DNA from 4 places in the Streptomyces sp. NPDC001406 genome. Region 3 is predicted to be linked to each of the others. Evidence: riboswitches for the same ligand, from Rfam matches in the RefSeq annotation. Region 3 holds a riboswitch; each other region holds the start of a gene.
What was found. Region 3 has a riboswitch for cobalamin ahead of ACFY1J_RS09925 (cobalamin biosynthesis protein). Riboswitches for the same ligand answer to the same signal wherever they lie in the genome.
Positions count from the first base shown of each region.

Region 1: another riboswitch for cobalamin. It lies ahead of ACFY1J_RS42365 (hypothetical protein); the one in region 3 lies ahead of ACFY1J_RS09925 (cobalamin biosynthesis protein).
Region 2: another riboswitch for cobalamin. It lies ahead of ACFY1J_RS03660 (prenyltransferase/squalene oxidase repeat-containing protein); the one in region 3 lies ahead of ACFY1J_RS09925 (cobalamin biosynthesis protein).
Region 4: another riboswitch for cobalamin. It lies ahead of cobT (nicotinate-nucleotide--dimethylbenzimidazole phosphoribosyltransferase); the one in region 3 lies ahead of ACFY1J_RS09925 (cobalamin biosynthesis protein).

Region 1 is NZ_JBIAWG010000026.1:48,072-55,485, forward strand. Features, by position in the region: gene ACFY1J_RS42335 (heavy metal translocating P-type ATPase) at 1-1,287, shown strand, start outside; gene ACFY1J_RS42340 (cupredoxin domain-containing protein) at 1,324-1,737, shown strand; gene ACFY1J_RS42345 (hypothetical protein) at 2,126-2,563, opposite strand; gene ACFY1J_RS42350 (hypothetical protein) at 2,835-3,344, shown strand; gene ACFY1J_RS42355 (DUF5134 domain-containing protein) at 3,449-4,315, shown strand; gene ACFY1J_RS42360 (CbtA family protein) at 4,424-5,167, opposite strand; gene ACFY1J_RS42365 (hypothetical protein) at 5,179-5,415, opposite strand; cobalamin riboswitch at 5,446-5,597, opposite strand; gene ACFY1J_RS42370 (heavy-metal-associated domain-containing protein) at 5,752-6,042, shown strand; gene ACFY1J_RS42375 (heavy metal translocating P-type ATPase) at 6,158-7,414, shown strand, end outside.
Region 2 is NZ_JBIAWG010000001.1:834,579-841,992, reverse strand. Features, by position in the region: gene ACFY1J_RS03675 (aldehyde dehydrogenase) at 1-1,307, opposite strand, end outside; gene ACFY1J_RS03670 (MBL fold metallo-hydrolase) at 1,480-2,505, shown strand; gene ACFY1J_RS03665 (phosphotransferase) at 2,559-3,224, opposite strand; cobalamin riboswitch at 3,296-3,424, shown strand; gene ACFY1J_RS03660 (prenyltransferase/squalene oxidase repeat-containing protein) at 3,539-4,771, shown strand; gene ACFY1J_RS03655 (SCO2322 family protein) at 4,768-5,415, shown strand; gene ACFY1J_RS03650 (CbiQ family ECF transporter T component) at 5,552-6,640, shown strand; gene ACFY1J_RS03645 (ABC transporter ATP-binding protein) at 6,637-7,414, shown strand, end outside.
Region 3 is NZ_JBIAWG010000003.1:551,780-559,193, reverse strand. Features, by position in the region: gene ACFY1J_RS09940 (class II aldolase/adducin family protein) at 1-637, opposite strand, end outside; gene ACFY1J_RS09935 (anion permease) at 934-2,181, shown strand; gene ACFY1J_RS09930 (hypothetical protein) at 2,214-2,441, shown strand; cobalamin riboswitch at 2,600-2,740, shown strand; gene ACFY1J_RS09925 (cobalamin biosynthesis protein) at 2,841-3,791, shown strand; gene ACFY1J_RS09920 (cobyric acid synthase) at 3,788-5,320, shown strand; gene cobN (cobaltochelatase subunit CobN) at 5,317-7,414, shown strand, end outside.
Region 4 is NZ_JBIAWG010000008.1:51,443-58,856, forward strand. Features, by position in the region: gene ACFY1J_RS20460 (hypothetical protein) at 1-89, shown strand, start outside; gene ACFY1J_RS20465 (nitronate monooxygenase) at 409-1,860, opposite strand; gene cobT (nicotinate-nucleotide--dimethylbenzimidazole phosphoribosyltransferase) at 2,131-3,261, opposite strand; cobalamin riboswitch at 3,351-3,533, opposite strand; gene ACFY1J_RS20475 (FAD-binding oxidoreductase) at 3,782-5,155, shown strand; gene ACFY1J_RS20480 (acetolactate synthase large subunit) at 5,215-6,792, shown strand; gene ACFY1J_RS20485 (hypothetical protein) at 6,859-7,107, opposite strand; partial or broken gene ACFY1J_RS20490 (M55 family metallopeptidase) at 7,305-7,414, shown strand, end outside.

The sequences.
Region 1 (7,414 bases), on a different contig from region 3:
GCCGACCGGGCGGCGTTCTGGCTGGTCTTCGTCGCCCTGATCGGCGGGGCCGCCACCCTGGCCGTCTGGCTGCTGGCCACCGATCGATCCTTCGGCGCCGCGATGCTGTTCGCCATCACCGTCGTCGTGATCACCTGCCCGGACGCACTCGGCCTGGCCACCCCCACCGCGATCATGGTCGGCACCGGGCTGGGCGCCAAGCGGGGCGTGCTGTTCAAGAACGCCATGGGCCTGGAGACCTCTGCCCGCATCCAGACCGTGGTCATGGACAAGACCGGCACGCTCACCAAGGGCGAGCCGGAGGTCACCGACGTGATCACAGGCACCGGCATGACGGAGAACGAGTTGCTTCGCCTGGTCGCGGCGGTCGAGCGCGAATCGGAACACCCCCTCGCGGAGGCCGTCGTGCGGCACGCCGAGGCGAAGGAACTCGCCACCGAACGTGCGGACGGCTTCGAGAACGTCCCTGGCCACGGCGCCATCGCCCAGGTGTCCGGCCACCGGGTCGTGGTCGGCAACCGCCGCCTGGCCGAACGCGAGGGCATCGACCTCGGGGAACTGACGCAGAAACGGGACGAGTTGGCCGCCACCGGCCGCACCGTCGTGATCGCCGCCGTTGACGGCCGAGCGGCCGGACTGATCGGCATCGCCGACGCGCCCCGAGACACGTCCGCCACCGCTGTGAAAGAACTGCACGCCCTCGGCGTCGAGGTCGTCATGCTCACCGGCGACAACCAGGCCACCGCCGAGCGGATCGCACAGCAACTGGGCATCGACACCGTCATCGCCGAAGTCCTCCCCGGCGACAAAGCGGCCAAGGTCGCCGAACTCCAGGCCACCGGCCGCAAGGTGGCGATGGTCGGCGACGGCGTCAACGATGCCCCGGCCCTCGCCCAAGCCGACCTCGGCATCGCCATCGGCGCGGGCACCGATGTCGCCATTGAGACCGCCGACCTCGTCCTGATGCGCTCCGATCCGCTGGACGTGCCCACCGCCCTGCGCATCGGTCGCGGCACCCTGCGCAAGATGCGTCAGAACCTCGGCTGGGCCATCGGCTACAACGCGATCGCCCTGCCCATCGCCGCCGGCGTCTTCGAACCGGCCTTCGGTCTGGTCCTCCGCCCAGAGATCGCCGCACTGTCCATGTCCGGCTCCAGCTTCATCGTCGCCGTCAACGCCCTGTCCCTGAAAGGACTCCGGCTGCCCGGCACGGCCCCAGCCCCCGCGTCACCCCCACCGGAGACCGCCGCCCCCGCCGTCGACAAGCCCGCCCGGCGGGCCGCCTGACGCCGCCCCGTACCCCACCCCCGAAGGGTCGCCCCGATGTCACCTTCAGCCCGTCGCCGACGCACCGTTCCCCTGCTCCTCGCGGCGATTGCAGCCCTGTCGTTCTCGACCGCCTGCTCCAATTCGGGAGGCGGATCGACATCGACCACGCCAAGCCCGGCTTCCTCGGCCCCCGCTCCCGCCTCTACGAACGCCGGCGCGCCACGCATCACGATGAAGAACTTCGCCTTCAACCCAGCCACGTTGACGGTGAAGGCAGGCGAGAAGATCACCGTGGTCAACGAGGACTCCACCGCGCACACCGTCACGGCCTCAGAGGGTGGGGCCTTCGACACCGGCAGCATCGCCGGCGGCAAGTCGGGGACCTTCACCGCCCCGTCCAAGGCCGGCAGTTACGCCTTCACCTGTACCTTCCACCCGAACATGAAGGGGACGCTGACCGTGCGCTGAGCCCGCGCCAGCGTCCACCGCGCCCATAGGGCCGCACAGTGGTAGTCAACCCGCCCTCAGTCGAACGACCAACTCAAGGGCTCCGGCTGGGGCGAGAGTCCTGCCCAGCCGATGTCCTATACCCCTATGGGGTATAGGACATCGGAGAGGTTACGGCACTTCTCGGCGGAGAGTGGCAGAGGCATGGGCTGGCTGCTGGCAGCGGTGACGAGCGGCGCACTCGCGCTGTTCAGCACCTACTGGGACGACTCGCTGCACACGGATGTGGGACGTGACGGCTTCTGGAGCGCACCGCACGTGCTGCTCTACGGCTCGATCCTGGTCACCCTCGGAGCACTCGCCCGCTGGGCGTGGCCGCATGCCCGTCGGCAGGGAGTGGCCGGCATCCTTAGGGACCCGTCCTGCGAGGGACCGTCGTCTCCGGAGCGGCCGTGGGCATCGCGGCGCCCGCGGATGCGGCCTGGCACACCGCCTTCGGCCGGGACGCCGTACTGTGGAACCCCCCACACCTGCTGGCCATCGTGGCGACGATGGCACTGCCGTGGCGCTGTCGCGAGCCGTCGTACAGGAAGGCGGCAGCCGTCTGGCGGTCTCGGCCGCCGACTCCCTGGTGCTGGCCGCGGCGCTGGTGCCGGTCATGGAGTACGACTCCGACGCGCCCCAGTTCTCGGCGCTCTGGTATCTGCCGGTCGTCAGCGCCGGCGTGACCCTGGCCGTGGTGGTCATCCGCCGCTTCGACCCGCGCCCGGACGCCGTCGTCGGCGCCGCCCTGCTGGTCACCGCGGCCCGGCTGCTGACGGTCGCCTTCCTCACCCTGCTCGGTCACTCCACGCCGATCGTCCCGCCGGTGCTCATCGTGGCGGTTGCGGTCGACCTCGTGCACCGGTGGCGCCCCTCGCCGTGGTGGTTGGCCCTCGTTGCGCCGATGGCCGTGCACGCGACGTTCGTGCTGCTGCTTCCGGTGGTGCCGCACGGCACTGCCGTCTCCACCGATCAGGTCACTCCCTCACTGCTGTTGGCCCTTCCCGGCTCGGCTCTGTCTGATAGTCCTGGCGTCCGAAGGCGTGCCGCGCATCTGGCGCCGCGGAGTACAGGCCATGGCCGTCGCCTCGGTCCTCCTGCTCGCTCTCCCTCTCCTCACCGCGACCCGCGCCCTCGCCCACGACCCGGGGCAGGGCACCGCTGTGGGCCAGGCGCGGTGGACGGCGTTCGTCGGGCAGCACGGGGTCGACGTCACGCTCACCACGGACGACCCGGCACTTCGCCCCGTCGAGTTGGTCGCACACCGCGCCGGAGAGAAGGCCACCGGACGACTCACACCCGTCGCCGACGGCACCGAGCGCGGCCGCATCGCGGAGAGCCGCTGGTTCCTGTGCGCGACGTTCAGGGACGCCCGGAACCGGACCGCGGAGAGCTGGGTCGTCGTCCAGCAGGGTTCGGAACGGAATATCTCCGAGACGCGGCCCGTGTATCTACCTCCGACGCAGACGTACGGGGCCAGCCGGACCGCCGCGACCGTGGTGCTGTACGGCATGAGCGCGGCGATCCTCGTCGCAGTCGCCCGCTCCGGTCGCGGCGGCCGACTCCCAAAGCCCCAGCAGAGCTGACGATGCGCGAAATCCCACCAGCCTCCTGAACACCACCCGTATCCCAAACGTACTAAGGGCACTAGCAGTTGATGGCCCACACGGGGACGCTCGGGAAGGCGGCAATGGGAAACGCGACGCTCAGTTGGTCCATCGCGGCGGTCGCCGCTCTGGTGGCGGCCGTCAGCGCGGTCCGGATGGTGACCACCAGCGGCGAGACACAGCTCGCTGCGGGCGGCGAGCTCCTCATGGGCCTGTGTATGGCCCTCATGACCCTGCCCGCGACCCTCGCCTGGTACGCGGACTACGGCATGTGGTGGGCGGTGGCGTTCGCGCTGCTCGGGCTGGGCGGTGTGGCGCTGGCGGTCAAGCACACGCGCACGAGCGGGTGGCAGCACGGCCGCCACTGGGTGCACCTCATCGTCGGCAGCTTCGGCATGGTGATCATGACGCTCGCGATGACGAGCACGTCGTCCGGTCCCGTCCTCGCGCTCGGGTCCCCCATGGCAAACATGCCGGGGATGGAGAACATAGCGGACACCACGAGCACCGGCGGCACGGCCGGGATGAGCTCGATGGAGGGGATGGAAGGGATGGGGTCCATGCCCGGGATGGGCATGCCGGGCATGACCGACACGGCGGCCAGTACCGGTGTCTCCGGGGACTCGAGTGCCGTGTGGCGCATACTCATCGCCGCGCTCGCGGTGTATTTCCTTCTCTCGATCGCCGCGTCCGTGTGGGCGCGGGTACGCGGCACGCACAAGAACCTCGCCGCGGGCCGGAACTGGGGGCGCTGGCTGCTTGCCGTCCCGGACACACTGGTTGTGTTCCTGGCGTCGCTGACGCTCTCCGTCTGGGACAAGGCGCGGACGGGCGAGCCGACTTGTCGGGGCCGCCGCCGTAAGGTCGGCGCCGCACCGGACGCCGCACTGGCGGCACACATCGGCATGGGGGTGACCATGTCCGGGATGCTGCTGATGATGGCTGCCTGATGGCAGCCATCATCAGCCCGGCCCGGCAGATGCCGGCCGGTCCTCGATGGCCGCGGCCGGCATCGGCAACGTACGCGCATGCCGGCCGCGGCCCTGCAGCCTGAGCCGTCAGGCGGCGGGAACGGCCGGGAGGGGCGTGGCCGCCCTCACACCGCGCGCCGCCCGCAGCCCGAGGAGGCCGAAGCCTGCGGCCATCCCGCCCCACATCAGCCCCATGGAGGCGGCCGAGAGCAGCCGGAAGTCCCACACCGGCGTGGCCGGGGCGCTCACCGCGTCAGGGTTGTCGGGGAGCGCGAACAGCAACGCCAGAGCGGCCACGACAACGGCCGCCACGACGAATTGGCGCGCAGGCGCGCCGTACTCGCGCTGGGCCAGCCACTCGTGCAGCCGCCAGGCCAGCACGACGGCGATCACACCGATCGCGATCGCCGCCAGCCAGGCTCCGGACCGAAGCCCGATCGTTCCCGGATCGCCAACGCCCGGAGGATTGGCGGGATAGCGGAGGAACGGCAGCAGCCAGACGCCGGTGAACGCGGCTCCCGCGAGCGCCAGGGACCGCTGCCAGGGGGTGGCGTCCGGGTCCCTGTGGTACAGGATCGCGTACACCACGGCGAAGAGCACCCCGATCGCCGCGCCGGTGACGACGGCGGCCACCACGAGACCCGCGTGCTGGGTGGAGCGGGAGAAGACCTCGGCGGCGGTCGTGCCGCTCGCCTCTTCACGGGCGGCCTCCAGCCGCACGGCCCGGTCCAGTACCGGCTCCGCGAACAGGTACGAGAAGCCGCCGCTGACCAGCCCGGCGGCCCCGCCGGCAAGCGCACCGCGCCCCAGCAGAGACAGGAGAGAAGTCATCGACGTGCTCCTCAGTGGCAGGGGGCGCCGAGGAGATGGCGGCCGTCGTGGGCGAACTCGTGGACGTAGTTGGCCGATGCCGCGATCTTGCCCAGCACCGGGGAGAGCAGTGCGCCCTGGTCCAGGAAGACCGCGTCGAGCGCGACCAGCGCGAGGATGACCACCGCCGCGGTGATGAGTCCGTCGCGCAGCGGATGGACGACCAGCCCTGTGACCGATCGCGCCTCGGGGACCGCCGAAGCACTCATGGAACCTCCTCATGGGGTGCACACGCCCCACTTGCCTGGAGGACGACGGGTCAGTGTCTGACTCCCGGGGCACCCCGGTCACAGTGGCGGGACCGTCCCGGATTCTCACCAGGTTCCTGCGCACCGTCGCCTCGATGTGAAGTTGTCGTCGCAGGTCCGCGACGCATACTAAGCACCTTAGTGAGCACAGCACGGGAGGGCCAGAGCCGTGTGGGCAGCATTACAGGTGGAGAAATACCCCCAGGGGGTATAGTCTCCGTTGTCGTCGGGATGAGCCGAAGAATCCCTATCGGCCTCAGGACCGACCCCACGCATCCACACCCTGAGGAAGAAACAATGACCGAACAGACGAACTCCAGCTCCTGCTGCGGCGGTTCCTGCGGCTCGGGCACCGCGACCGATGTTCAGGGCATCGGCGTCACCACCGTGTACAAGGTGTCGGGCATGACCTGCGGCCACTGCGAAGGCTCGGTCTCGAAGGAGATATCCGGCCTGGAAGGCGTCACCTCCGTCACGGCCGTCGCCAAGACCGGAGAGGTCACCGTCACCTCCGCCGCCCCGCTCGACGAGGCGGCCGTGCGCGCCGCCGTCGATGAGGCCGGCTACGAGCTCGTCAGCCAGGCCTGACGGCCCCTTCGGGGCTCGCCGCCCCGGCCATCACGCGATTCGCCTCCCCACGCCGGGACCTACCGCTCCGCTGATACGGACGCCGTACGTCCCGGCCTCCTTACAGGAGATACGCATGACCAGCACGGCACCCGAGACGACGCTCAGCGGTACGGCCTCTGCCCCCTCCGAAGTCGAGCTCTCCATCGGCGGCATGACCTGCGCCTCGTGCGCGGCCCGCGTCGAGAAGAAGCTCAACCGAATGGACGGCGTCACCGCCACGGTCAACTTCGCCACCGAGAAGGCGAAGGTCGCCTACGGCCCGGGCATCGAGGTCGCCGATCTCATCGCCACCGTGGTGAAGACCGGCTACACCGCCGAAGAGCCGCCGCCTCCCGCTCCCCCGGCCGGCGACACCGCCGAGGCCGCTCCGGCGGAGCCGGACGGCGAGCTGCTCTCCTTGCGTCAGCGTCTGACTGTGTCTCTGGTGCTTTCGGTGCCGGTCATCCTCATGGCGATGGTTCCTGCCCTGCAGTTCGACAACTGGCAGTGGCTGTCGCTGTCGCTGGCCACGCCAGTTGTCGTCTGGGGCGCCCTCCCCTTCCACAGGGCAGCGTTCACCAATGCCCGGCACGGCGCGGCGACCATGGACACGCTGGTCTCCATCGGCACGCTCGCCGCCTTCGGCTGGTCGCTCTGGGCGCTGTTCTTCGGCCATGCGGGCATGCCGGGCATGCGGCACGGCTTCGGCCTCACCGTCTCCCGCACGGACGGCTCCTCCTCCATCTACCTGGAGGCCGCGGCCGGCGTGACCGCCTTCATCCTCTCGGGGCGCTATCTGGAGGCGAAGTCCAAGCGCAAGGCAGGCGCCGCCCTGCGGGCGCTGCTGGAGCTCGGCGCCAAGGACGTCTCCGTGCTGCGTGACGGCAAGGAAGTCCGCGTTCCCGTCGCACAGTTGGCGGTCGGCGACCGGTTCGTCGTACGGCCCGGCGAGAAGGTCGCCACCGACGGCACCGTCGTCGAAGGCGTCTCCGCCGTGGACGCGTCCATGCTGACCGGCGAGTCCGTACCCGTCGATGTGACCGTCGGCGACGCGGTAACCGGTGCCACGGTCAACGCCGGCGGCCGGCTCGTCGTGGAGGCGACCCGCGTCGGCGTGGACACCCAGCTCGCACGGATGGCCAAGCTGGTCGAGGACGCGCAGAACGGCAAGGCCGAGGTGCAGCGCCTCGCCGACCGGATCTCGTCGGTCTTCGTGCCTGGGGTCATCCTCATCGCCCTAGGCACCCTGCTGACCTGGCTGTTCGTCACCGGTGACGCCACCGCCGCGTTCACCGCGGCCGTCGCCGTGCTCATCATCGCCTGCCCGTGCGCGCTGGGTCTGGCCACGCCG
Region 2 (7,414 bases), on a different contig from region 3:
CCCGTACGGACCTGCCGTGCGACGTCGATGCCGTGCGCGACGTCGGCCGTCCACACGCTGCCGGACAGCCCGTAGTCGGAGTCGTTGGCGATCTTCACCGCCTCCGACTCGTCTCCGTACGGCAGGAGGCAGATCACCGGGCCGAAGATCTCCTCGCGGGCGATCCGCATGGAGTTGTCGACGTCGCCGAAGAGGGTCGGCTCCACATACCAGCCGCGTTCCAGCCCCGGCGGGCGCCCGCCGCCGGTGAGGATCTTGGCGCCCTCCTCCTGGCCGATGCGGATGTAGTCGAGGTTGCGCTGCTGCTGGCGGCGGGCGACCAGCGGGCCGACCTGGGTCGCCGGGTCGAGCGGGTCGCCGACCTCGAGCGCGCTCGCGGCGGCGGCGAAGGCGTCCGCGAACTCGTCGTAGCGGGAGCGCGGCAGGAGGATGCGGGTCTGGGCGACACAGGCCTGGCCGTTGTTCATCCAGGCCGCCGAGACGATCCCGGGCACCGACGTCTCGATGTCCGCGTCGGGCAGGACCACCGCCGCCGACTTGCCGCCGAGCTCCAGCGTCACGCGCGTGAGATTGCGGGAGGCCACCTCCATCACGCGCTTGCCGGCCGCGACCGAGCCGGTGAAGGAAACCTTGTCGATCCCGGGGTGCCCGACGAGGTACTCACTGACCTCGCGGTCGGCGGGGAGGATCGACAGCACGCCCTCCGGCAGCCCGGCCTCCTTGGCGATCTCGCCGAGGAGGTAGGCGTCCAGCGGCGACTCGGGCGACGGCTTGAGCACCACCGTGCAGCCGGTGAGCAGGGCGGGCGCAAGCTTGGCGGCGGCGACGAACTGCGGGACGTTCCACGGGACCACGGCCGCGACCACGCCGACCGGCTCGCGCCGCACCAGGATCCTGCCGAGGACGCCGTCACGCGTCTCCTCGTACGTGAAGTTCCGCGCGACCGTGATCGCCGCGTCCCACACCATCATCGCGCCGAGCGCCTGCGCGAGGACGCTCCAGGAGTACGGCGAGCCGTTCTCGGAGGAGATCACCCGGGCGATCTCCTCGTGCCGGACGGCGATCGCGTCCTTGATCCGGGTGACGACCTCGACCCGCTCGTCCAAACTCATGCGCGGCCAGGGGCCCTGGTCGAAGGCGGTGCGCGCGGCGGCGACCGCCCGGTCCACGTCCTCGCGCGAGGCGTGCGGCACGCGGCCGATGACCTCCTCCGTGTGCGGGGAGATCACCTCGATGACGTCCTTGCCCAGGGGGTCGGTCAACTCCCCGCCGATGAACAGCTGTCCGTGTTCCACGAGCTCGGTCATGGCCGACTGCCTCCCCGGGGGCCGTGCACGTCTGACGATCCATCAGATAGGGAACTGATACCAGCTCCGCCCGGGGGAGTCCACGGATGCGACGAGGGACGGTTGGTCGACTCGGGCTCCCATGAAAACCTGTTCTAGTTATAGTGGCGGAAACGCGGTGATTGGGGAGCCCATGGCGCAGGTGCACGACCACGGTGGAGGCGTCCGTTCCCTCCAGGTCCCGATCCCGGACAACCCCCTCGGCCACACCCTCGTGTACGTCGTCGACACCGACCGCGGCCCGGTCCTCATCGACACCGGCTGGGACGACCCGGCCTCCTGGGACGCCCTCGCCGACGGTCTGACGGCCTGCGGTACGTCCGTCGCCGAGCTGCACGGCGTGGTGATCACCCATCACCACCCCGACCACCACGGCCTGTCGGGCAAGGTGCGGGAGGCCTCGGGCGCCTGGATCGCCATGCACGCGGCCGACACGGCGATCGTGCGCCGGACCCGCGAGACCCGCCCGGAGCGCTGGTTCACGTACATGGCGGCCAAACTCGTGGCCGCCGGTGCCCCGGAGGAACATGTGGCCCCGCTGCGCGCCGCCCGGCGCCGCACCCTCCCCGGCCTCTCCCCCGCACTGCCCGACCGGGAGATCGTCCCCGGTGAACTCCTTCCCCTGCCCGGCCGCCGGCTGCGCGCGATCTGGACGCCGGGTCACACCCCGGGCCATGTCTGCCTGCACCTGGAGGAAGAACACCCGTCCCGGCTCCCCGGCCACGGACGGCTCTTCTCGGGCGACCATCTGCTCCCGGAGATCACCCCGCACATCGGCCTGTACGAGGACCCGGACGACACGACCGTCACCGATCCCCTCGGCGACTACCTCGACTCCTTGGAACGGGTCGGCCGTCTGACCCCCGCCGAGGTGCTCCCCGCCCACCAGCACGCGTTCACTAACGCGCCCGCCCGCGTGCGGGACCTGCTGGCGCATCACGAGGAGCGGCTGGCCGGGCTCCTGGCCCTGCTCGTCGTGCCCCTCACGCCCTGGCAGCTGGCCGAGCGAATGGAGTGGAACCGCCCCTGGGACCAGATTCCCTACGGCTCACGCAACATCGCGGTCTCGGAGGCCGAGGCCCATGTCCGCCGCCTGGTGAAGCAGGGGCGCGCGGAGGCGGTGGCGGGGAGCGAGCCGGTGGCGTACGTGGCGGTGTGAGCCGTTCGTGGAACGGTGCCGCCCGGCCCGGCCCGCGACCTGGTCGTGTCCGCCTACGACACCAGCGCTCGTACCAAGTCCTCGGCGGCGCCCAGGAGTTCGACCTCACGGCGGCTCATCGTCGGGTTGGCCGCGCGGCGGGTGCGGGCCTCGGTGAGGCCGGACTCCGTGAGGGCGGAGGGGTCGGCGAGCAGGGCGGTGAGCATCGCGCGGGCCGGGTCGGCGATCGGCTCGGCGCCGACGGCGACCTGGGCCAGGATCACCGCGGACATGCCCCAGTCGAGGCCCGGCCGGCCGTCCTCCGCGTTGGTCCAGTCGATGACACGGGGGCCGTCCGGCGTGAGGATCACGTTGTCCGGGTGGAGGTCCAGGTGCAGGACACGGGCATCGGGGTCGGCGGAGTCCCGGGCGGGCACGGCGTGCAGCTGCCGCAGCAGCCCGGCAAGCATCGCGCCCCCTTCCCCCGGCCCGATCGAGCCCGCCAGCAGGGCTTCCAGCATCGTCGGCCCGGACAGCCGCTCCAGCACCAGGTCGGTGCGCGAGCCGGAGGGCCGTACCCGGGGCACGGGATACCCGTGGTCCCGTACGTACGTCATCACCGCGCCCTCGGCGGCCGCGTCCCCCCAGCCCTCCCGGTCGCGACGCAGCACCCACGCCTCGTCGATCTCGTACACGTCGGCCGAGCGGCCGGAGCCCAGCAGTCTCCCCGTGGTCGTCATGGCGTGACCTTAGCCACAGGACCCGGAGGCAGTGCCCCCTGCCCACGACCACCCCTGAGCCCTCCGGTTACGTGCCGGTAGAGTGACCGCGTCGTCATCACACCCGTACGGGGGAAAGCCGGTGCAATTCCGGCGCTGACCCGCAACCGTAATCCGCCGCAAGGGCGGTGAGCCGGACCGCCTCGCACGGGACGTTGACCGGCTCACGTGCGCCGGGGTCCGCCCGCGCACGGCACCGTCGAGGTATACGGAGCCGAGCCGCCCGGGGTGTCCCGTGCTGCCCGACTCCCCGCAGGGAGAGGCACCCGCCGACCATGAACGTACGCCGCAGTGCCGCGGTGCTGGGAGCCGTCGCCGTGATCGGCACGGCCACGCCCGCCACAGCCGCCGACCCGTCTGCATCCGCGTCCCCGTCGACGGCCCTCCCGTCCGGCCTGTACGGCACCGCGGACCCGAAGTACGACGGCGTCTGGCGCCAGTCGCTGGCGATGATCGCCCAGCGGGCGGTGGATGTGACGCCCGCGGCCAAGGCCGTGGACTGGCTGGCCGGGCAGCAGTGCGCGAACGGCGCGTTCGCCGCCTTCCGCGCCGACCCGGCCAAGGCCTGCGACAGCGGCGTCATGGTCGACACCAACAGCACGGCCGCCGCCGCACAGGCCCTCAAGGCGGTCGGCGGGCACGACGGTGCGATCCGCAAGGCGGTGGACTGGCTGAAGTCGCAGCAGAACAAGGACGGCGGCTGGGGATACACCCCGCACGGGGCCAGCGACACGAACTCCACGTCCGTCGTCATCGGCGCCCTCGCGGCGGCGGGCGAGGACCCCGCCGGCGTCCGCACGGGCGGCAAGTCGCCGTACGACCTGCTGGCGAAGATGTCCCTCCCCTGTGACGCCAAGGCCGGCGGCGCGCTCGCCTATCAGCCGGACAAGAAGGGCGAGCTGGCGGCCAACGCGGACGCAACGGCGGCCGGGGTGCTGGGCGCCCTCGGCAAGGGGTTCGTGGCGACGGCCGTGGACAGGCAGGCCGACTACGGGCAGTGCGCCAAGGACAAGCCGCTCACGGCGGGCGGAGTGTCGGGCAACGGCGCCGCGTACCTGGCGGTGACGCTCCTCCGCAACGACGACCACCTCAAGTCGGCGCTCCCCGGCGCCAAGGACCAGCCCGACTACGGCAACACCGCCGACGCGGTCGTCGCGCTCGCCGCGCGGGGCTGGAAGACGGAGGCGGAGAAGCCGTACGCCTGGCTGGAGAAGAACGCCCTTTCCTGGGCGAAGCAGAGCGGCCCGGCGGCCTACGCCGAGCTGATCCTCGCCGCGCACGCCATGGGCAAGAGCCCGTTCAGCTTCGGCGGTACGAACCTCGTGCAGGCGCTCAACACGACCGGGCCGGCCCCGCAGTTGGTCAAGAAGCCCACCGGATACGAGGCCGCGAAGTCCGACAAGTCCGACTCGGGCTACGGCGTCTGGTGGATCGTCGGCACCGGTCTGGTCGCGGGCACAGGCGTCGGCTTCCTGATCAGCAGCCGCAGGAAGCAGCAGCAGCCGTGACCGCCGTCCGCCGTGCCGTGCCACTGCTGCTGGCCGCGCTCGTCCTGTGGGCGTCCGCGGCTCAGGCAGAGGCCGTCGGCTACCGCTACTGGTCCTTCTGGGAGCGCGACGGCCACCGCTGGACCTACGCCACCCAGGGCCCGTCGACGGCCCGTCCCGTCGACGGGGACGTGCAGGGCTTCCGCTTCGCGGTGAGCGAGGACTCCGCCGACGCCACCCGTCCGCGCGGCACGGCGGACTTCGACACGATCTGCGCCGGGACGCCCGCCGCCAAGGGAAAGAAGCGGGTGGCGCTCGTCATCGACTTCGGTACCCCCACGGACGCCCCGTCCGGCGAGACCCCACCCGCCCGCCGCACGGCCTGCGCCCGTGTGTCCCCCGACGCGACAACGGCAGAGGCCCTGGCAACGGTCGCCAAGCCCCTCCGCTACGACACCAACGCCCTGCTGTGCGCGATCTCGGGGTATCCGGTGAAGGGGTGCGGGGAGCAGGTGAGTGCGCAGAAGAAGCCGACAGCTGCCACCGGGAAGCCGACGACACCGGACCATCACGGCCCATCGGTGGGACTGCTGGCCGGGGTGGGTGTGGTCGTACTCCTGGGAGCGGCAGCGGTGTGGCAGACGCGCCGCCGCAGGGATGTCTAGCCGCTTCAGCCGCGGGCAGTCGTGCCTCCCCCAAGCTCTTCGAGCAGGGGCGACCCCCAGCGGCACGGGTGGGCGATGGGGGTCCCCCCTGCTCGAGCGAAGCCGAGAGCTTGGGGGAGGCACCCCGCCGGCGCCGGTGAGCGTCCCCACCCCCCGCCACCGGCGCCGCGGCACACTGCACCCCGGCGCCTGGTGGCTGTGGTCCCTCGCCCTCGGCACCGCCGCCACCCGCACCACCAACCCCCTCCTCCTCGCCCTCCTCATCGCCGCGTCCGGCTACGTCGTCGCCACCCACCGCACCGCGGCCCCCTGGTCCCGCTCCTACTCCGCGTTCGCCAAACTCGCCCTCGCCGTCCTCCTCATCCGTCTCGCCTTCGCCCTGCTCCTCGGCTCCCCCATCCCAGGCACCCACGTCCTCGTCACGCTCCCCGAAGTCCCCCTCCCCCACTTGGCGCAGGGCATCCGGCTCGGCGGCGAGGTCACGGCGGAGGCGCTCGTCTTCGCGCTGTACGACGGCCTGAAACTGGCCACGCTGCTGATCTGCGTCGGCGCGGCGAACGCCCTCGCCAACCCGGCCCGCCTACTGAAGTCCCTGCCCGGCGCGCTGTACGAGATGGGCGTGGCCGTGGTCGTCGCCCTCACCTTCGCCCCGAACCTGGTCGCCGACGTCCAGCGGCTGCGTGCCGCCCGCCGGCTGCGCGGCCGCCCGGACCGGGGCATACGCGGTCTGCTGCAGGTCGGACTCCCGGTCCTGGAGGGCGCGTTGGAGCGCTCGGTCGGCCTGGCCGCCGCGATGGACGCCCGCGGCTACGGCCGTACCGCCGACGTCCCCGCCCCGGTCCGCCGTACGACCACCGCGCTCACCCTCGGCGGTCTGCTGGGCGTCTGCGCGGGAACGTACGGACTGCTGACCGCCGAGGGCGGCACGTACGGCCTGCCGGTCCTGCTCGCCGGAGTCGCCGCCGCCCTCGCGGGCCTGCGCCTCGGTGGCCGCCGCACCCTGCGCACCCGCTACCGTCCCGACCCCTGGGACCTGCGCGCCTGGCTGGTCGCCGGTTCCGGTGCCGCGGTCGCCGCGCTGCTCGCCCTGGCGGCCGCGAGCGATCCGGAGGCCCTGCACCCGGGTGTCGTACCGCTCACCGCGCCCGCCCTTCCCCTGTGGCCCGCGGCGGCGGTGCTGCTCGCCCTGCTCCCCGCCTTCGTCGTCCCCAAGGAGCCGTCGTGATCCGCTTCGAGGATGTCTCCGTGACGTACGAGGGGGCGGCCGAACCCGTCGTCCAAGGCGTGGACTTCGAGGTCCCCGAGGGTGAACTCGTGCTGCTCGTCGGTCCGTCCGGTGTCGGGAAGTCCACGGTGCTCGGCGCGGTCAGCGGGCTCGTCCCGCACTTCACCGGCGGCACTCTGCGCGGCCGTGTCACGGTCGCCGGCCGGGACACCCGTACGCACAAGCCGCGCGAACTCGCCGACGTGGTCGGCACGGTGGGCCAGGATCCGCTCGCGCACTTCGTGACGGACACGGTCGAGGACGAACTCGCCTACGGGATGGAGTCGTTGGGGCTCGCGCCGGAGGTGATGCGGCGCCGGGTCGAGGAGACCCTCGACCTGCTGGGCCTCGCCGACCTGCGCGACCGGCCCATCGCCACCCTCTCCGGCGGCCAGCGCCAGCGCGTCGCGATCGGCTCCGTGCTCACCCCGCACCCCCGGGTGCTGGTTCTCGACGAACCGACCTCGGCGCTCGACCCGGCGGCCGCGGAGGAGGTGCTGGCCGTGCTCCAGCGTCTCGTCCATGACCTGGGTACGACCGTCCTGATGGCCGAGCACCGGCTGGAGCGGGTGATCCAGTACGCCGACCGGGTCGCCCTGCTGCCCGCCCCGGGCGCCGCGCCGGTCCTGGGCAGTCCGGCCGAGGTGATGGCTGTCTCCCCGGTGTACCCGCCGGTGGTGGACCTGGGCCTGCTGGCGGGCTGGTCCCCGCTGCCGCTGACCGTGCGGGACGCGC
Region 3 (7,414 bases):
CCGTCAGCCACAGCCGGCACATCCACTCCAGCTGGGCGGTGCGGTCGTAGGCCTGGTCGAGGGAAGTGCCGTAGGTGAGGGTGCCGTGGTTCTGGAGGAGGCAGCCCGAGCGGTCGGTGAGGGCCTGGAGCATGTTCTCGGCCAACTCGTCGGTGCCGTACGTCGCATAGGGGGCGACCCGGACGGGGCCGCCGAGGGCACCGGTCATGTAGTGGATCGACGGGAGTTCGGTGACGAGCGTCGAGACGGCGGTCGCGTGGACGGCGTGGGTGTGCACGACGGCGCGGGCGTCGGTGGTGCGGTAGACGGCGAGGTGCATGGGCAGCTCGCTGGTCGGGACGAGGGTGCCGAGCACCTGCCGCCCGGCGAGGTCCACCCCGGTGACGTCGTCCGGCGTCAGCCGGTCGTAGGGCACGCCCGACGGCGTGACCAGCACGGTGTCTCCGACGCGCACGGACACATTGCCGGAGGTGCCGACGACCAGTCCGTCGGACACGGTCCGGCGGGCCGTCGCGACGAGCGACTCCCAGGCGTGCGCCTCCCCGTCGGACGCAGACCTCCTCCGTACCTCCGGCACAGGCGGTGCGCCCTCCCGGTCATCGCGTCCGTCCCGCTGGTCCCGCCGCTGCTCAGCCATGCGGCGATCCTGCCAGCCGGCGCCCCGGCGTCCGCGGCGGGCCTGCCGAAGGGACACGGCGTCCCGTCCCACCAGGTCGTCTGCGGGGTGACCAAAGTCTCTTCGACGGGCCGTGGAACCGGCTGAGGTCGTTCGCCCGGGGCAACCGGTCAAGGGGCGTCTGGGCCGCCGGGCCGGAGTGGAGCGGCGGCCCCTCGTTTGCGACACCCTGAGTCCTGCCCCAGTTCACCTTCCGTTCACCCAGGTTGCCTACGGTCAACCAGCCAATGACGTCCTCTGAACGATTGCCTGGGTAAATGGAAAACTTCTCGCTGATCCTCGCGATTGTGGTGATAACCGCACTCGCGTTTGATTTCACGAACGGTTTCCACGACACCGCCAACGCGATGGCCACGACCATCTCGACCGGTGCGCTCAAGCCCAAGGTCGCGGTGGCCATGTCCGCCGCGCTCAACCTTGTAGGCGCCTTCCTCTCCGTGGAGGTCGCCAACACGATCTCCAAGGGTCTCGTCGACGAGACCGGCATCCGTCCCGAGGTCATCTTCGCCGCCCTGGTCGGCGCGATCCTCTGGAACCTGCTGACCTGGCTGGTCGGGCTCCCGTCCAGCTCCTCGCACGCCCTGATGGGCGGTCTGATCGGCGCGACGATCGCGTCGGCCGGCACCGGCGCCGTCCACGGCGGCGTGCTCGTCACCAAGGTCCTGATCCCGGCCGTCGCGGCCCCGATCGTCGCCGGCGTGGCCGCCATGCTCGCCACGAGGTTCTCCTACGGGCTGGGCAAGGACGCCGACAGCGCGGCCACCCGCAAGGGCTACCGCGCCGGCCAGATCGCCTCCGCCGGTCTCGTCTCCCTCGCCCACGGCACCAACGACGCGCAGAAGACGATGGGCATCATCACCCTCGCGCTGATCGCCGGCGGCGCCATCGCCCCCGACTCCAACCCTCCCGTCTGGGTGATCCTCTCCGCCGGCCTCGCCATCGCGCTCGGCACCTACATCGGCGGCTGGCGCATCATCCGCACCATGGGCAAGGGCCTGACCGACCTTCAGCCGCAGCAGGGCTTCTCCGCCCAGACCAGCGCCGCGACGGTCATCCTGGCCTCCTCCCACCTGGGCTTCTCCCTCTCCACCACGCACGCCGTCTCCGGCTCCGTGATGGGCGCGGGCATGGGCCGCAAGGGCGGCGTGGTCCGCTGGTCCACCGCGACCCGCATGGTCGTGGCCTGGGCGCTGACCCTGCCGGCGGCCGCTCTGGTCGCTGCGCTCGCGGAGTCCGTGACCGACCTGGGCAATTGGGGCACCGCGGTCGTCGCCGTCTTCCTGATCGCCTCCAGCGCCGCGATCTGGAAGCTCTCCCGCCGCCAGGTGGTCGACCACAGCAACGTCAACGACACCGAGGAACCGGCCGGTGTGGTGACCACCGCGATGGCCGCCGTGACGCCGCCCCCGGCGGGCACCGTGACCGAGGACCTGACGGCCACCATCCCGTCCCCCGCGACTGCCCCCGCCACCGACCCGGCCGCCCCTCCGGCCGCCACCGTCTGACCCCGAGACCCGGTTACTAAGGAAGCATCACCATGAAGATCGACTGGGCAGCCCTCGGCTCCGTCTTCGGCGTCAGCCTCGTGGTCACCGTGGGCCTCGTGGCCCTGTTCACCCTGGGCGTCAAGGGCCTCGCGCACCGCGAGCGCGCCACGGCCCAGGGCGGCTCCGCCCCCCTCGCGGTCACCGGAGCGTACGTCTGCTTCGCGGCCTGCGCGGCGGCGGTGGCGTACGGCATCTACCTGATCATGGCCAAGGCCTGACCCCGGCCCAGCTCACGGCCAAGGCCTGAGCGAGCTTCACCGGGCTCCTCCCCGATGCTTCGGGGAGGAGCCTTTTCGCGTGCCCCCACACCCGCCCGCGCAGCGCCGGTGTGGGCCTCAGCACACTCTCCCCTTGCAGGTCAACGGCAAGTTGACGGCCCTTCCGGGGGCGTGGTGGACTGCCGGAGCCATGTACGGCGGCAAGGGAGGAAGCCGGTGTGAATCCGGCGCGGTCCCGCCACTGTCACCGGGGAAGAACTCTCCGGAAGCCAGGAACTCCCACCGCCGGTCTCGTCGAACCAGGGCGCGGACACCCTGAGTGAGGACATATCGCCATGCTCGGCTGCCGATTGAGGTACAGCACCAGGTCGCTGCTCGACCCCACGGCCGGCTGAGCCGATGCGTGCCGATCGCGTCTTCGCGTACGGCGCCTCCGCCGGCCTCCTCGGTGACCTTCTCCTGGGCGATCCACGCCGTGGGCATCCGGTCGCCGCGTTCGGGCGTGCGGCAAGCGCCGTGGAGCGGGTGCTGTGGCGGGACCACCGCGGCCGGGGCGCCCTGCACACCGCCGCGTGCGTCGGTGGGGCCGTGGCCCTCGGCGCCCTCGCCCGCCGAGCCGTACGTCCCTCCCCCGCCGCCTCCGTCGCGCTCACCGCTGCCGCCACCTGGGCCGTGGTCGGGGGGACTTCGCTCGCCCGGGAGGCCCAGGCCGTCGGGCGTGCCCTGGAGGCGGGCGACGTGGCAGGGGCCCGTGCCCGGCTGCCTCACCTCTGCGGACGCGATCCGCAGGCGCTCGACGCCGACGGGATCGCCCGGGCCGTGGTCGAGTCCGTCGCGGAGAACACGTCCGACGCCGTCGTAGGGGCGCTGGTGTGGGGCGCCGTGGGCGGCGTGCCCGGACTGCTCGGGTTCCGCGCGGTCAACACCCTTGACGCCATGGTCGGGCACAAGTCCCCCCGGTACCGGCGCTACGGGTGGGCCTCCGCCCGGCTCGACGACGTCGCCGGATGGCCGGGGGCCCGCCTCACCGCCGTACTGGCCGCCGTCGCGGGCCCGGATCCGCGCGGCGCCCTGCGTGCCTGGCGGGCCGACGCACGCCGGCATCCCAGTCCCAACGCCGGTCCCGTCGAGGCCTCCTTCGCGGGGGCCCTGGGCGTGCGGCTCGGCGGAACCCTCTCCTACGGAGGGCGGGTCGAGCTCCGGCCCGTGCTCAACGGTGCCGGCCGCGCCGTGGCCACCGAGGACATCGACCGGGCCGTACGGCTCTCCCGTCGGGTCGGTCTGCTCGCGCTCGGCGTCGGAGTCGCCGTGCGCGGCGTCGTAAGCAAGGCAAAGGGGGGCACGTCATGAACGGTGGTCTGCTCGTCGCCGGCACCACCTCCGACGCGGGCAAGAGCGTCGTGACGGCGGGGATCTGCCGGTGGCTGGTGCGACAGGGCGTCAAGGTCGCGCCCTTCAAGGCGCAGAACATGTCCCTCAACTCGTTCGTGACGCGCGAGGGCGCCGAGATCGGACGGGCACAGGCCATGCAGGCCCAGGCGTGCCGGGTGGAGCCCAGCGCGCTGATGAATCCCGTGCTGCTCAAGCCCGGTGGTGAGCAGAGCAGCCAAGTCGTGCTGCTGGGGAAGCCGGTGGGCGAGTTGAGCGCCCGCGGCTATCACGGGGGCCGGCAGCAGAGACTTCTCGGAACCGTTCTCGACTGTCTCGCCGAGCTGCGGGGCACGTATGACGCGGTGATCTGTGAGGGGGCGGGCTCTCCCGCCGAGATCAATCTGCGGCGGACCGACATCGTGAACATGGGGATCGCGCGCAACGCCCGGCTCCCTGTGCTCGTCGTCGGCGACATCGACCGCGGGGGCGTATTCGCCTCCTTCTTCGGGACCGTGGCCCTGCTCTCGCCCGAGGACCAGGAACTGGTCGCCGGGTTCCTGGTGAACAAGTTCCGTGGGGACGTGTCCCTGCTGGAGCCGGGGCTCGACATGCTGAACGGGCTCACCGGGCGGCGCACCTACGGAGTGCTGCCGTTCCGGCACGGGCTCGGCATAGACGAGGAGGACGGGCTGCGCGTCTCGCTGCGCGGCACCGTGCGCGAGTCGTCCGTCGCCCCGCCCGTCGGGGAGGACGTGCTGCGGGTCGCCGTCTGCGCGATCCCGCTCATGTCCAACTTCACCGACGTGGACGCCCTGGCCGCCGAGCCCGGTGTCGTCGTGCGGTTCGTGGACCGGCCGGAGGAACTCGCCGACGCCGACCTCGTCGTGATCCCGGGCACCCGGGGCACGGTCCGGGCACTGGAGTGGCTGCGGAAGCGGGGACTGGCGGACGCCATCGTCACAAGGGCCCGCGAGGGCGGGCCCGTTCTCGGCATCTGCGGCGGCTTCCAGGTGCTCGGCGAGCACATCGAGGACGACGTCGAGAGCCGCGAGGGACACGTGGACGGGCTCGGGATCCTGCCCGTGCGGGTGCGGTTCGCCAAGGAGAAGACCCTCACCCGGCCCGTCGGCGAAGCCCTCGGCGAGCACGTCGAGGGGTACGAGATCCACCACGGGGTCGCCGACGTCCACGGCGGGGAGACGTTCTTCTCCGACGGCAGTGGACGCAGCCTGGACGGCTGTCGGGTCGGTCAGACCTGGGGCACGCACTGGCACGGCTCCCTGGAGTCGGACGCTTTCCGGCGGGCCTTCCTGCGCGAGGTGGCGGCCGCCGCGGGCCGCCGCTTCGTACCGGCGCCCGACACCTCGTTCGCCGCGCTGCGCGAGGAGCAGCTCGACCGGCTCGGCGACCTGATCGAACAGCACGCGGACACGGACGCGCTCTGGCGGCTCATCGAGTCGGGCGCGCCGCAAGGACTGCCCTTCATTCCACCGGGAGCGCCCGCATGAGCACAGTGTTGTTGTTGTCGACCGCCGACACCGATCTGCTGGCGGCCCGGGCCTCCAGTGCGTCCTACCTGATCGGCAACCCGACCCGGGTCGACGTCACCGAGGAGCTTCCGGAACTCCTCCGGCAGGCCGACCTCGCCGTCGTACGGCTGCTCGGCGGCAAGCGGGCCTGGGAGGAAGGGCTCGCCGCGCTGAAGGCCGCGGGGATCCCGACCGTGCTGCTGGGCGGGGAGACGGTACCCGACGCCGAGTTGATGGCCGAGTCGTCCGTGCCGGCCGGTGTCGTGGCCGAGGCGCTGCGCTACCTCGTCGAGGGCGGACCCGCCAACCTCACCGAACTGGCGCGCTTCCTGTCCGACACCGTGCTGCTGACGGGCGAGGGCTTCGACGAGCCGCGGAAGATGCCCGAGTACGGCGTCCACGGCGAACGTGCCCTCGTCGAGGGCCGGCCCACCGTCGGGGTGCTCTTCTACCGGGCCCATGAGCTGAGCGGCAACACCGCCTTCGTCGACACGCTGTGCGACGCGATCGAGGCGCGGGGCGCCAACGCGCTTCCCGTGTACTGCGGTTCGCTGCGCGGTGCCGACGCCGGGCTGTACGAGATCCTCGGCCGGGCCGACGCCCTGGTCGCCACGGTCCTCGCCGCCGGCGGCACCCACGCCTCACAGGCCTCGGCGGGCGGCGACGAGGAGGCCTGGGACATCGGGGCGCTCGCCGACCTCGACATCCCGGTGCTGCAAGGGCTCTGCCTGACCTCCTCCCGTGCCACGTGGGACGCGTCCGACGCCGCCCTCTCCCCCATGGACGCGGCGATGCAGGTCGCGATCCCGGAGTTCGACGGCCGCCTGATCACCGTGCCGTTCTCCTTCAAGGAGCAGGGTCCGGACGACGTCCCGGTGTACATCGCCGACCCCGAGCGGGCCGGACGCGTCGCCGGAATCGCCGTACGGCACGCGCAGTTGAAGCACAAGGCGAACGCGGACAAGAAGGTGGCGCTGGTCTTCACCGCCTACCCGACCAAGCACTCGCGCGTCGGCAACGCGGTGGGCCTCGACACCCCGGCCTCCGCGGTCCGGGTCCTCGACGCGCTGCGGGACGCCGGCTATTCCCTCACCGAATACCCCGACAACGGCGACGAGTTGATCCACCGGCTCATCGAGGCCGGCGGCCATGACGTCGAATGGCTCACCGAGGAGCAGCTGGCCGCGGCGCCCGCGCGCGTGCCGCTCGCCGACTACCGGGCGTGGTTCGACAAGCTCGACCCCGAGCTGCGGGACGGCATGCTGGAGGCGTGGGGCGAGCCGCCGGGCTCGCTGTACGTCGACGGCGACGACATCGTCCTCGCCTCCCTCCGGTTCGGGAACGTCGTCGTGATGATCCAGCCGCCGCGCGGCTTCGGCGAGAACCCGATCGCGATCTACCACGACCCGGACATGCCGCCGTCGCACCACTACATGGCCGCCTACCGCTGGCTGGAGAACAGCTTCGGAGCGGACGCGATCGTGCACATGGGCAAGCACGGCACGATGGAGTGGCTGCCGGGCAAGGGCCTTGGTCTGAGCGCCGGTTGTGCGCCGGACGCGGTCCTCGGCGATCTGCCGCTGATCTACCCGTTCATCGTCAACGACCCCGGCGAGGGCACCCAGGCCAAGCGGCGCGGGCACGCCACGGTCGTCGACCATCTGGTCCCGCCGATGGCCCGCGCCGACACCTACGGCGACCTCGCCAAGCTGGAGCAGCTGCTCGACGAGTACGCGCTGGTCTCCGACCTGGACCCGACCAAGGCGCCTGCCGTACGGGCGCAGATCTGGACGCTGGTCAAGGCGGCCGAGCTGCACCACGACCTGCACGTGGACGAGCAGCCCGAGGACGACGACTTCGACTCGTTCGTCATGCACATCGACGGCTATCTGTGCGAGATCAAGGACGTGCAGATCCGGGACGGCCTGCACATTCTCGGTGGCGGACCGGTCGCGGAGCCGCGCGTCAACCTGGTCCTCGCCGTGCTGCGCGCCTCGCAGGTGTGGGGCGGGCAGGCGAACGCCCTGCCGGGGCTGCGGGCCTCGCTCGCCGAGCACTTCGGGCTGGTCGAGA
Region 4 (7,414 bases), on a different contig from region 3:
GCTACTCCCTGAGCTGGGGCCGCAGCGGCCACGTACCGGCCTCGCTCCGCGCCGCGTATGCACACACCACCGGTACGCGCTCAAGCTGAGGCCGGAACAGGGGTGGTGGGTTGGGCCGGGGCAGAGTCGTCTTGGGCGGCCGTCTTGAGAAGTCGCACAACGCCTGCCGCTGCCTGGAGAACCCTGCCGCCTACACACCCAGAAGGCACGCGAACGCCTCCGTCCCCCACCCGACCAGCACAACGACAAACTCCAGCCCTGACCGACGATCTCACCGCAGACGAGCCGCACCCAGCTCCAACTCGCCATCGTCGACCGGCACATGGTCAAGGACGAGCCTGTCCGCCGACGCACGGCGTCAGGTGCGGCAGCGCCCTGGCCTGCTGTCAGGCCACCCTGTTCGGCCGCTCACACGGATACCTCCGCCAGGCCCGCGGACAGCCATCGCACCACCGACTCCGCGCTGTACGGCTGTCCTTGGGGGGCGATCTGCGGCAGGAAGCCGAGGTCCTGGCCGATGGTGACGATGGGGGGCTCCACCATGCCGTGCGGACGGCGCTGCCCGAGCCCGACGGCGGCCAGCAGCCCGTTGCACAGGCACTGCCGTCCTTCGGTCTGCTCGGCGGCACCGCCCTTGCGGACGTACATCGCGCCGGGCTCCGCCGGGCAGCGATAGCCGATGGCGCCGTGCTCGGTGCGGTAGGGGGTGCGCAGATAGCCGAGGTCGCAGACGCGGGGGCGCGCCGAGCTCACGCGGGGGTCGGCCAACGTGCCCGGCAGGTCGGCGACCTTGAACGGAAAAGTGGTCGGAGAGGCCGCAGGATCGTTGCGCACGGTCAGTGCGGAGCGAAGCTCGCGCTCGACCAGCTCCCGCCGCAACTGCGGATCAAGGCCGGACTCTTCGCAGAGCGCGAAGACACTGCCGAGTTGGACGCCGGCCGCGCCCGCTTCCCTCGCCTGGCGAAGCTGGTCCGGTCCGCACTGGCCGCCCGCGATCCAGAAGGGCAGGCCGAGGGCGGCCATCTTCGCGAAATCAGGGGTGTCCCGGGGGCCGTAGAGGGGATCGCCCTGCTCGTCCAGGCGCATCGGCCCGCGCGGCGGCGCGCTGTGCCCGCCGGCGCGGTGACCTTCGACGACGAAGCCGTCCGGGGTGGTCTCCGGGGAACGGTTCAGATACGACGCCAGGGCCGGCAGCGAGACGATGGCCAGGACGTCGGGACGGCGCAGGGGCCCCGGCTGTGCTCCGCACAGCACTGCGGCCGGGTCGAAGCGCAGTTCCACGGGCTTGTCGTCACCGTCGACGTCCAATCGCGCGGTGACGGGCTGCAGTTGGGCGAGCCGGGTCGCGATGCCCGGGATCTGTGCGGGAATGCCCGCACCGACCAGCACATAGTCCACGCCGGCCAGGATCGCGCCGAACATGGCGGGGACCGTGGCGAGTTGGACCTTCTCCAGGTAGTTGACGCCGACCGGCCCTTCGTGGCCTTCCCGGGCGAGCCACACCTCGCAGAAGTTGGCCACGACAGTCAGTGACCGGGCCGGGCACGCTTCGTCAGCCGTCAGCCGGGGTGTGGCCGCGAACCGCTCGCCGGCGCCGATCCCGCCCTCGACGAAGTAGCGCTCCCGAATGGAATCGGCAAGCTCCGGTACGGGGAAGGCGGCCAGCGCCCGCCTCAGGTGGCCGCCCGGGTCACCGCTCTGCAGCACCCGGATGAGCAGGGTGTCCAGGGCGGTACCGGAGACGACACCCAACTGCCCGGTACGCGCGACGGCACGAGCCAGGCGCCAGCCGGACACCCCCACCCCCATTCCACCTTGGATCAGCCAGGGGAGGTCGGCCCTCGTCCGGGGTGTGCTCATGGGTCCTCGCAAGGATGGTAGCCGGGTCCGGAACACGTACTTACGGTTCCGTAACCTACGATACCGTAACCATACTTCGCGCCCTCCACCCCCAGGTCCGGTGCAATTCGCCCCAGTGTGGGACCCGCCACCGTGCGTGGTGCGTGACTGGGGTGACGCGGTCGGCCACACGCAGCCGGGTGGTGTGGTCAGCTGATCGGCTGACCGCACCACCCGGCAGAACAGGCGGCCCGACGGGACCCAGGCGGCGCCCGAGTCCCGCAGGCTGATTCAGCTGTGCTTGTTCGAGACCTCCGCGGAGTCGAATGTGGCCATGTCGCGCAAGGCACGCACCCCCGCCTGTACGAGCGGCAGGGCCAACACGGCACCGGTGCCCTCACCGAGCCGCAGCCCCAGGTCGACCAGCGGATGCAGGCCGAGGTGCCGCAGGGCGATGGTGTGACCGGGCTCGACCGAGCGGTGTCCGGCCACACAGGCGGCCAGGGCATCAGGGGACAGCGCGGCCGCGACCAGAGCCGCCGACGAGGCGATCACGCCGTCCAGGATCACCGGGACCCGGTGCACGGCGGCACCCAGCACGAACCCGGCGATCGCCGCGTGTTCCAGGCCGCCGACCGCCGCCACCGCCCCGACCGGGTCCTGCGGGTCCGGCCGGTGCAGCTCCAGAGCCCTGCGCACCACCCCCACCTTGTGCCGTCGAGCCGTGTCGTCGATTCCCGCTCCGTGACCGGTCACGTCTTCCGGGTCCGCACCGGTGAACGCAGCGATCAGTGCCGCGGACGCGGTCGTGTTGGCGATGCCCATGTCGCCGGTGAGCAGGCAGCGGCAGCCGTCGTCGACGAGTTCCGCGGCCACGGCGATACCGACCTCGATGGCGTGGATGGCCTCCTGACGGGTCATGGCCGGAGCGCGGGTCATGTCCGCGGTTCCCGCGCGGACCCGGCGGCGCAGCAGCATGCCCGGGGTCGTGTCCGAGGCCGGCACCGGAGTTGCGACGCCCACGTCCACCACGACCACCCTGGCTCCGGTCTGAGCGGCCAGGGCGTTCACTGCGGCGCCGGAGGCCAGGAAGTTGGCGACCATCTGAGTCGTCACCTCCTGCGGCCAGACGCTGACGCCCTGGGCGTGGACACCGTGGTCGGCGGCGAAGACGGCCACCGCGGCCGGCTCCGGCATCGGCGGCGGGCAGCTGCCCGCCAGGCCCGCGAGTTGGACCGACACGTCCTCCAGCAGGCCCAGCGAGCCGGGCGGCTTGGTCAGGTGGTTCTGGCGGTCACGGGCCGCGGTGCGGGCGCCGGAGTCCGCAGGAGTGATGGCGGCCAGGGTGCGCTCCAGCAACAGGCCGACGGCGGGGTCGGCAACAGGCCGACGGGTTGGATCGGAGCCGGACGAGGGCACCATGAAGGAAGTTCCTTCCGCTGTCGGCGGTTCTCCACGCCGCCGTGAACGGGCCGCGCCCGGGCGGGTAGTGCCTGGCTGCGGGACGGCCGGAATATCCTGGCTCCCGGATCTCGGCGCCCGGCTTGTACAGCACGGGCACCGGCGCCGACTCCCGGCCTTCCCAGCGGCCGGCTCGCACCGGCTGCCAGTGGCCATCTGCGGGAGGCGGCTCCCCGGTCACAGTGGCGGGCCCGCCCCGGACTTGGGCCATCGGGCCCGCACCGGAGTTCCTCCGCACCGTCGCCCGCATCCTGCCACACTCCGCCGTCGGCAAGCAGCCGCCCGACGGGATGTCCTGCCGGGCCGGTGCAGGTCGGCGCACGGCCGAACGCAAGGGACGTGCGGGCTGCGCCGCCGTGTCAGGACCGGCTCGGAAGGCATGCCGGTCCATATGGCCCTGGGTAAGGGCCGGACGGCCCCCTCCGGTGGGGTGGGTGCGCGGCCAGGATCGGCTGGAGCGGGGGGCCGACGAGGGGGTGCGATGGCGGACACCGAGGCGCTGCTGGCCGACGCCGTGGGGGCACGGCACGTTCTGGCCGGGGCAAAGATCCCCCCTGAGTACGCCGGTGACGAGTCACTGACCGCCGTACCGCAGACGCCCGCGTACCTGGTCCGGCCCGCCGCGGCCGCCGAGGTGGCGGACGTGCTCAGGATCGCCGGCGAGGCCGGGATCCCGGTGACCGCCCGCGGCTCGGGAACCGGCATGTCGGGGGGATGCGTGCCCCGGCCGGGCGGGATCACGGTCTCGTTCGAGCGAATGAACCGCATCCTGGAAGTGGACGCCGTCAATCACGTGGCCGTCGTGCAGCCCGGCGTCACCCTGGAGCAACTGGACCACGAGGCCGCCAAGTCCGGCCTTCACTATCCCGTGCGGCTCGGCGCGCCCACCGCCAGCATCGGCGGCACCATCGCCACCAACGCCGGCGGGATGCACGCCGTACGGCACGGGGTCACCCGCCACCATGTGCTCGCCGTCGAAGCCGTCCTGGCGTCCGGCGAGATCGTGCGCGGCGGCGGCAAGTACGTCAAGACGTCCACCGGCTACGACCTGGCCCAGCTCCTGGTCGGTTCCGAGGGCACGCTCGCCCTGGTCACGGAGGCGACGCTCCGGCTGCGGCCACGAGCCCGGCACTCCACGACCGTACTGGCGGCGTTCGCCTCGGCCGAGGACGTCTTCCGGTCGGTCCCGACGCTGGCGGGCGGGGGCCTGGAGCCGGCCGCGCTGGAGTACGTGGACCTGCTGGCCATGGCGGCGATCGCGGATGACCAGAAGACCGGGCTGGGCGTTCCCGCGTCCGTGCGCCTGACCGCGCTCGGCTATCTGCTCGTCGTGCTGGAGAGCCGCTCCGTGACGCGGCTCCAGGAGGATGTCGAGGCGGTCGGCGAGCAATTGCTCGAACACGGCGCGGTGGACGTCTTCGTGCTGCCCGCGGCCACGGCAAGGAGGCTGGTCGAGGCCCGTGAGCGAGCCTTCTGGACGGCGAAGGCGGCCGGTGCCGACGACATCGTGGACGTGGTCGTGCCGCGCAGCGAGTTGCACGGGCTGCTGGCCGCCGCCCAGGCAGCCGCCGAGGACACCGGGTCGCTGGTCACCGGCTGCGGCCACGCCGGCGACGGCAACGTGCATCTGTCGGTCTTCCAGCCGGACCCCGTCCGCCGCGACGAGGTGCTGCGGCGGCTGTTCCGGGCGGGCCTGGAGCGAGGCGGCGCCGTCTCCGGCGAGCACGGGATCGGCAGGGCGAAGAAGTCGTACTTCCTGGAGTTGGAGGACCCGGCCAGGGTAGAGCTGATGCACCGGATCAAGCACGCTTTCGACCCGGGCGGAATCCTCAATCCCGGTGTGCTCCTCGACTGAAGCCGCCGGCTCCTAATCCCCACGGGCATGACCATCACCAGGCGAGGACGGGACGAGACGTGAACGGTGCGGAAGCGGTCGTGGCGACCCTGCGGGCGTGCGGCGTGGAGGTGTACTTCGCCAACCCGGGCACATCCGAGATGCACCTGGTCGCCGCGCTGGACGAGGAACCGGCGCTCAGAGCCGTGCCCTGCCTGTTCGAAGGCGTCGCGACCGGGGCGGCCGACGGCTACGGCCGGATGACCGGCCGACCCGCCGCCACCCTGCTGCATCTCGGACCGGGCCTCGGCAACGGCCTGGCCAACCTTCACAACGCGCGGCGCGCGGCCACCCCGCTGGTCAACCTCGTCGGCGACCACGCCACGCACCACAAACCGCTGGACGCCCCACTCGAGTCGGACATCGACGCGCTCGCCGGGACCGTCTCCGGCTGGGTGCGCCGCTGCAGCGACGCACCGGCCGCCGGTCTCCACGCGGCTGCCGCCGTGGCCGCCGCCACGGCACCCCCCGGCCAGGTGGCCACGCTGATCCTGCCCGCCGACATCTCCTGGTCGCCGGGGGCCTCCCCGGCCCCGCCGCTGCCGTTGCAGCCGCCGGCACCCGTGCCGGACGACACGGTGACCGCCGTCGCCGCCGCACTGCGCTCCGGTGAACCGACCGCGATCCTGCTCGGTGGCCCGGCCACCCGCGCGCCGGCGCTGCGCGCGGCGGCCCGCGTCGCCGCCACCGGAGCCCGGCTGCTGTGCGAGACCTTTCCGGCACGCCTGGAGCGCGGCGCGGGCCTGCCCACCGTCGAGCGCCTCGGCTACCTGCCCGAGGGCGCTCGCGCCCAACTCCACGGCCTACGGCACCTGGTGCTGGTCGGCGCCCGCGCCCCGGTGTCCTTCTTCGCCTATCCGGAGACACCCGGTCTCCTCGTCCCTCGCGACTGCCACGTCCATACCCTGGCCGGCCCGGGCGACGACGCCGTACAGGCCCTTGCGCACCTGGCGGACCTGCTGCCGCACGCGACTGCGGCCACGGCGGCCCGGGCCAGGCCGGAGCCACCCGCGGGCGATCTGACCGGTGAGTCGGTCGCCACCGCTGTGGGAGCGCTGCTGCCGGAGGGGGCGATCGTGGTGGACGAGGCCAACACGTCCGGCCTGTGGCTGCCCGCGGCCACCGCCGGTGCCCCGCACCATGACTGGCTGACCCTCACCGGCGGTGCCATCGGCCAGGGCCTGCCGCTGGCCGTGGGCGCCGCGATCGCCTGCCCCGACCGGCCGGTGGTGTGCCTGGAGGCCGACGGCAGCGCCATGTACACCCCCCAGGCGCTGTGGACGATGGCCCGCGAGGGCTTGGACGTCACCATCGTCGTCTACGCCAACCAGTCGTACTCCGTCCTGGAGATGGAGTACGACCGCCTGGTACCGACCCGGGACGGCCGGGCTCGCGGGCGGGCCGCCCGGGACCTGCTGGACCTGTCCCGCCCGGACCTGGACTTCGCCGGACTCGCCCAGGCAATGGGAGTGCCCGCCGCCCGTGCCACCACCGCCGAGGAGTTCACCGCCCAGCTGGCCAAGGCCCTCAACGAGCCCGGCCCCCACGTCATCGAGGCCCGCGTGCCCCCGCTCTTCGGCCCAAGCCACGCGTCATGACGGCATGGCCGGACCAGGTGGGTGAAGGTCTGTGCCGCGAAGGCCGGTGACCCACCGATCACAAAATCAATTGTCCGACAAGGTGGCGTTCCGACGGTCCACGGCCTCAGCGAAGCAGAGCCAGCCGTCCACTTCGAAGTTCGTTTCAGCCGGCCGGAGCTCCAGGGCAGGTGCTGCGGCATCCAGCAGGCGCCGGACCGTCCCCGGCTCGTAGAGGTTGAGCCGGCTCTGGTCCTGAAGCCGTACCACTGTCCCCGACTCGAAGTAGCAGTTGGAAATGACTTCGGTCGGGGTTGGGGCGAAGACCAGGGACAATCGGCGCCCAGGACCTCTCAAGGTTCCCTCTGTGAACAAGGAGAGCGTCACGCGACAGTCGGCATAAGCAGGTCTCACTCGCTGCCGTACGGTCCAACACCAGGTGGCGTCGTCCGTGACGAGGCGACGAACGCGTCGATCCTTCTTCACCGGCCCACCTTAGAACACAGGCCCACCCGCGTTGAGGAGACTGCGCAATGCGGATCTACATCAGTGCGGACATGGAAGGCGTCACTGGGCTGGTGGATGCCGACGATGTCCAGCCCGGCGGCCGGGACTACGAGCGTGGACGGCTGATGATGGCCGA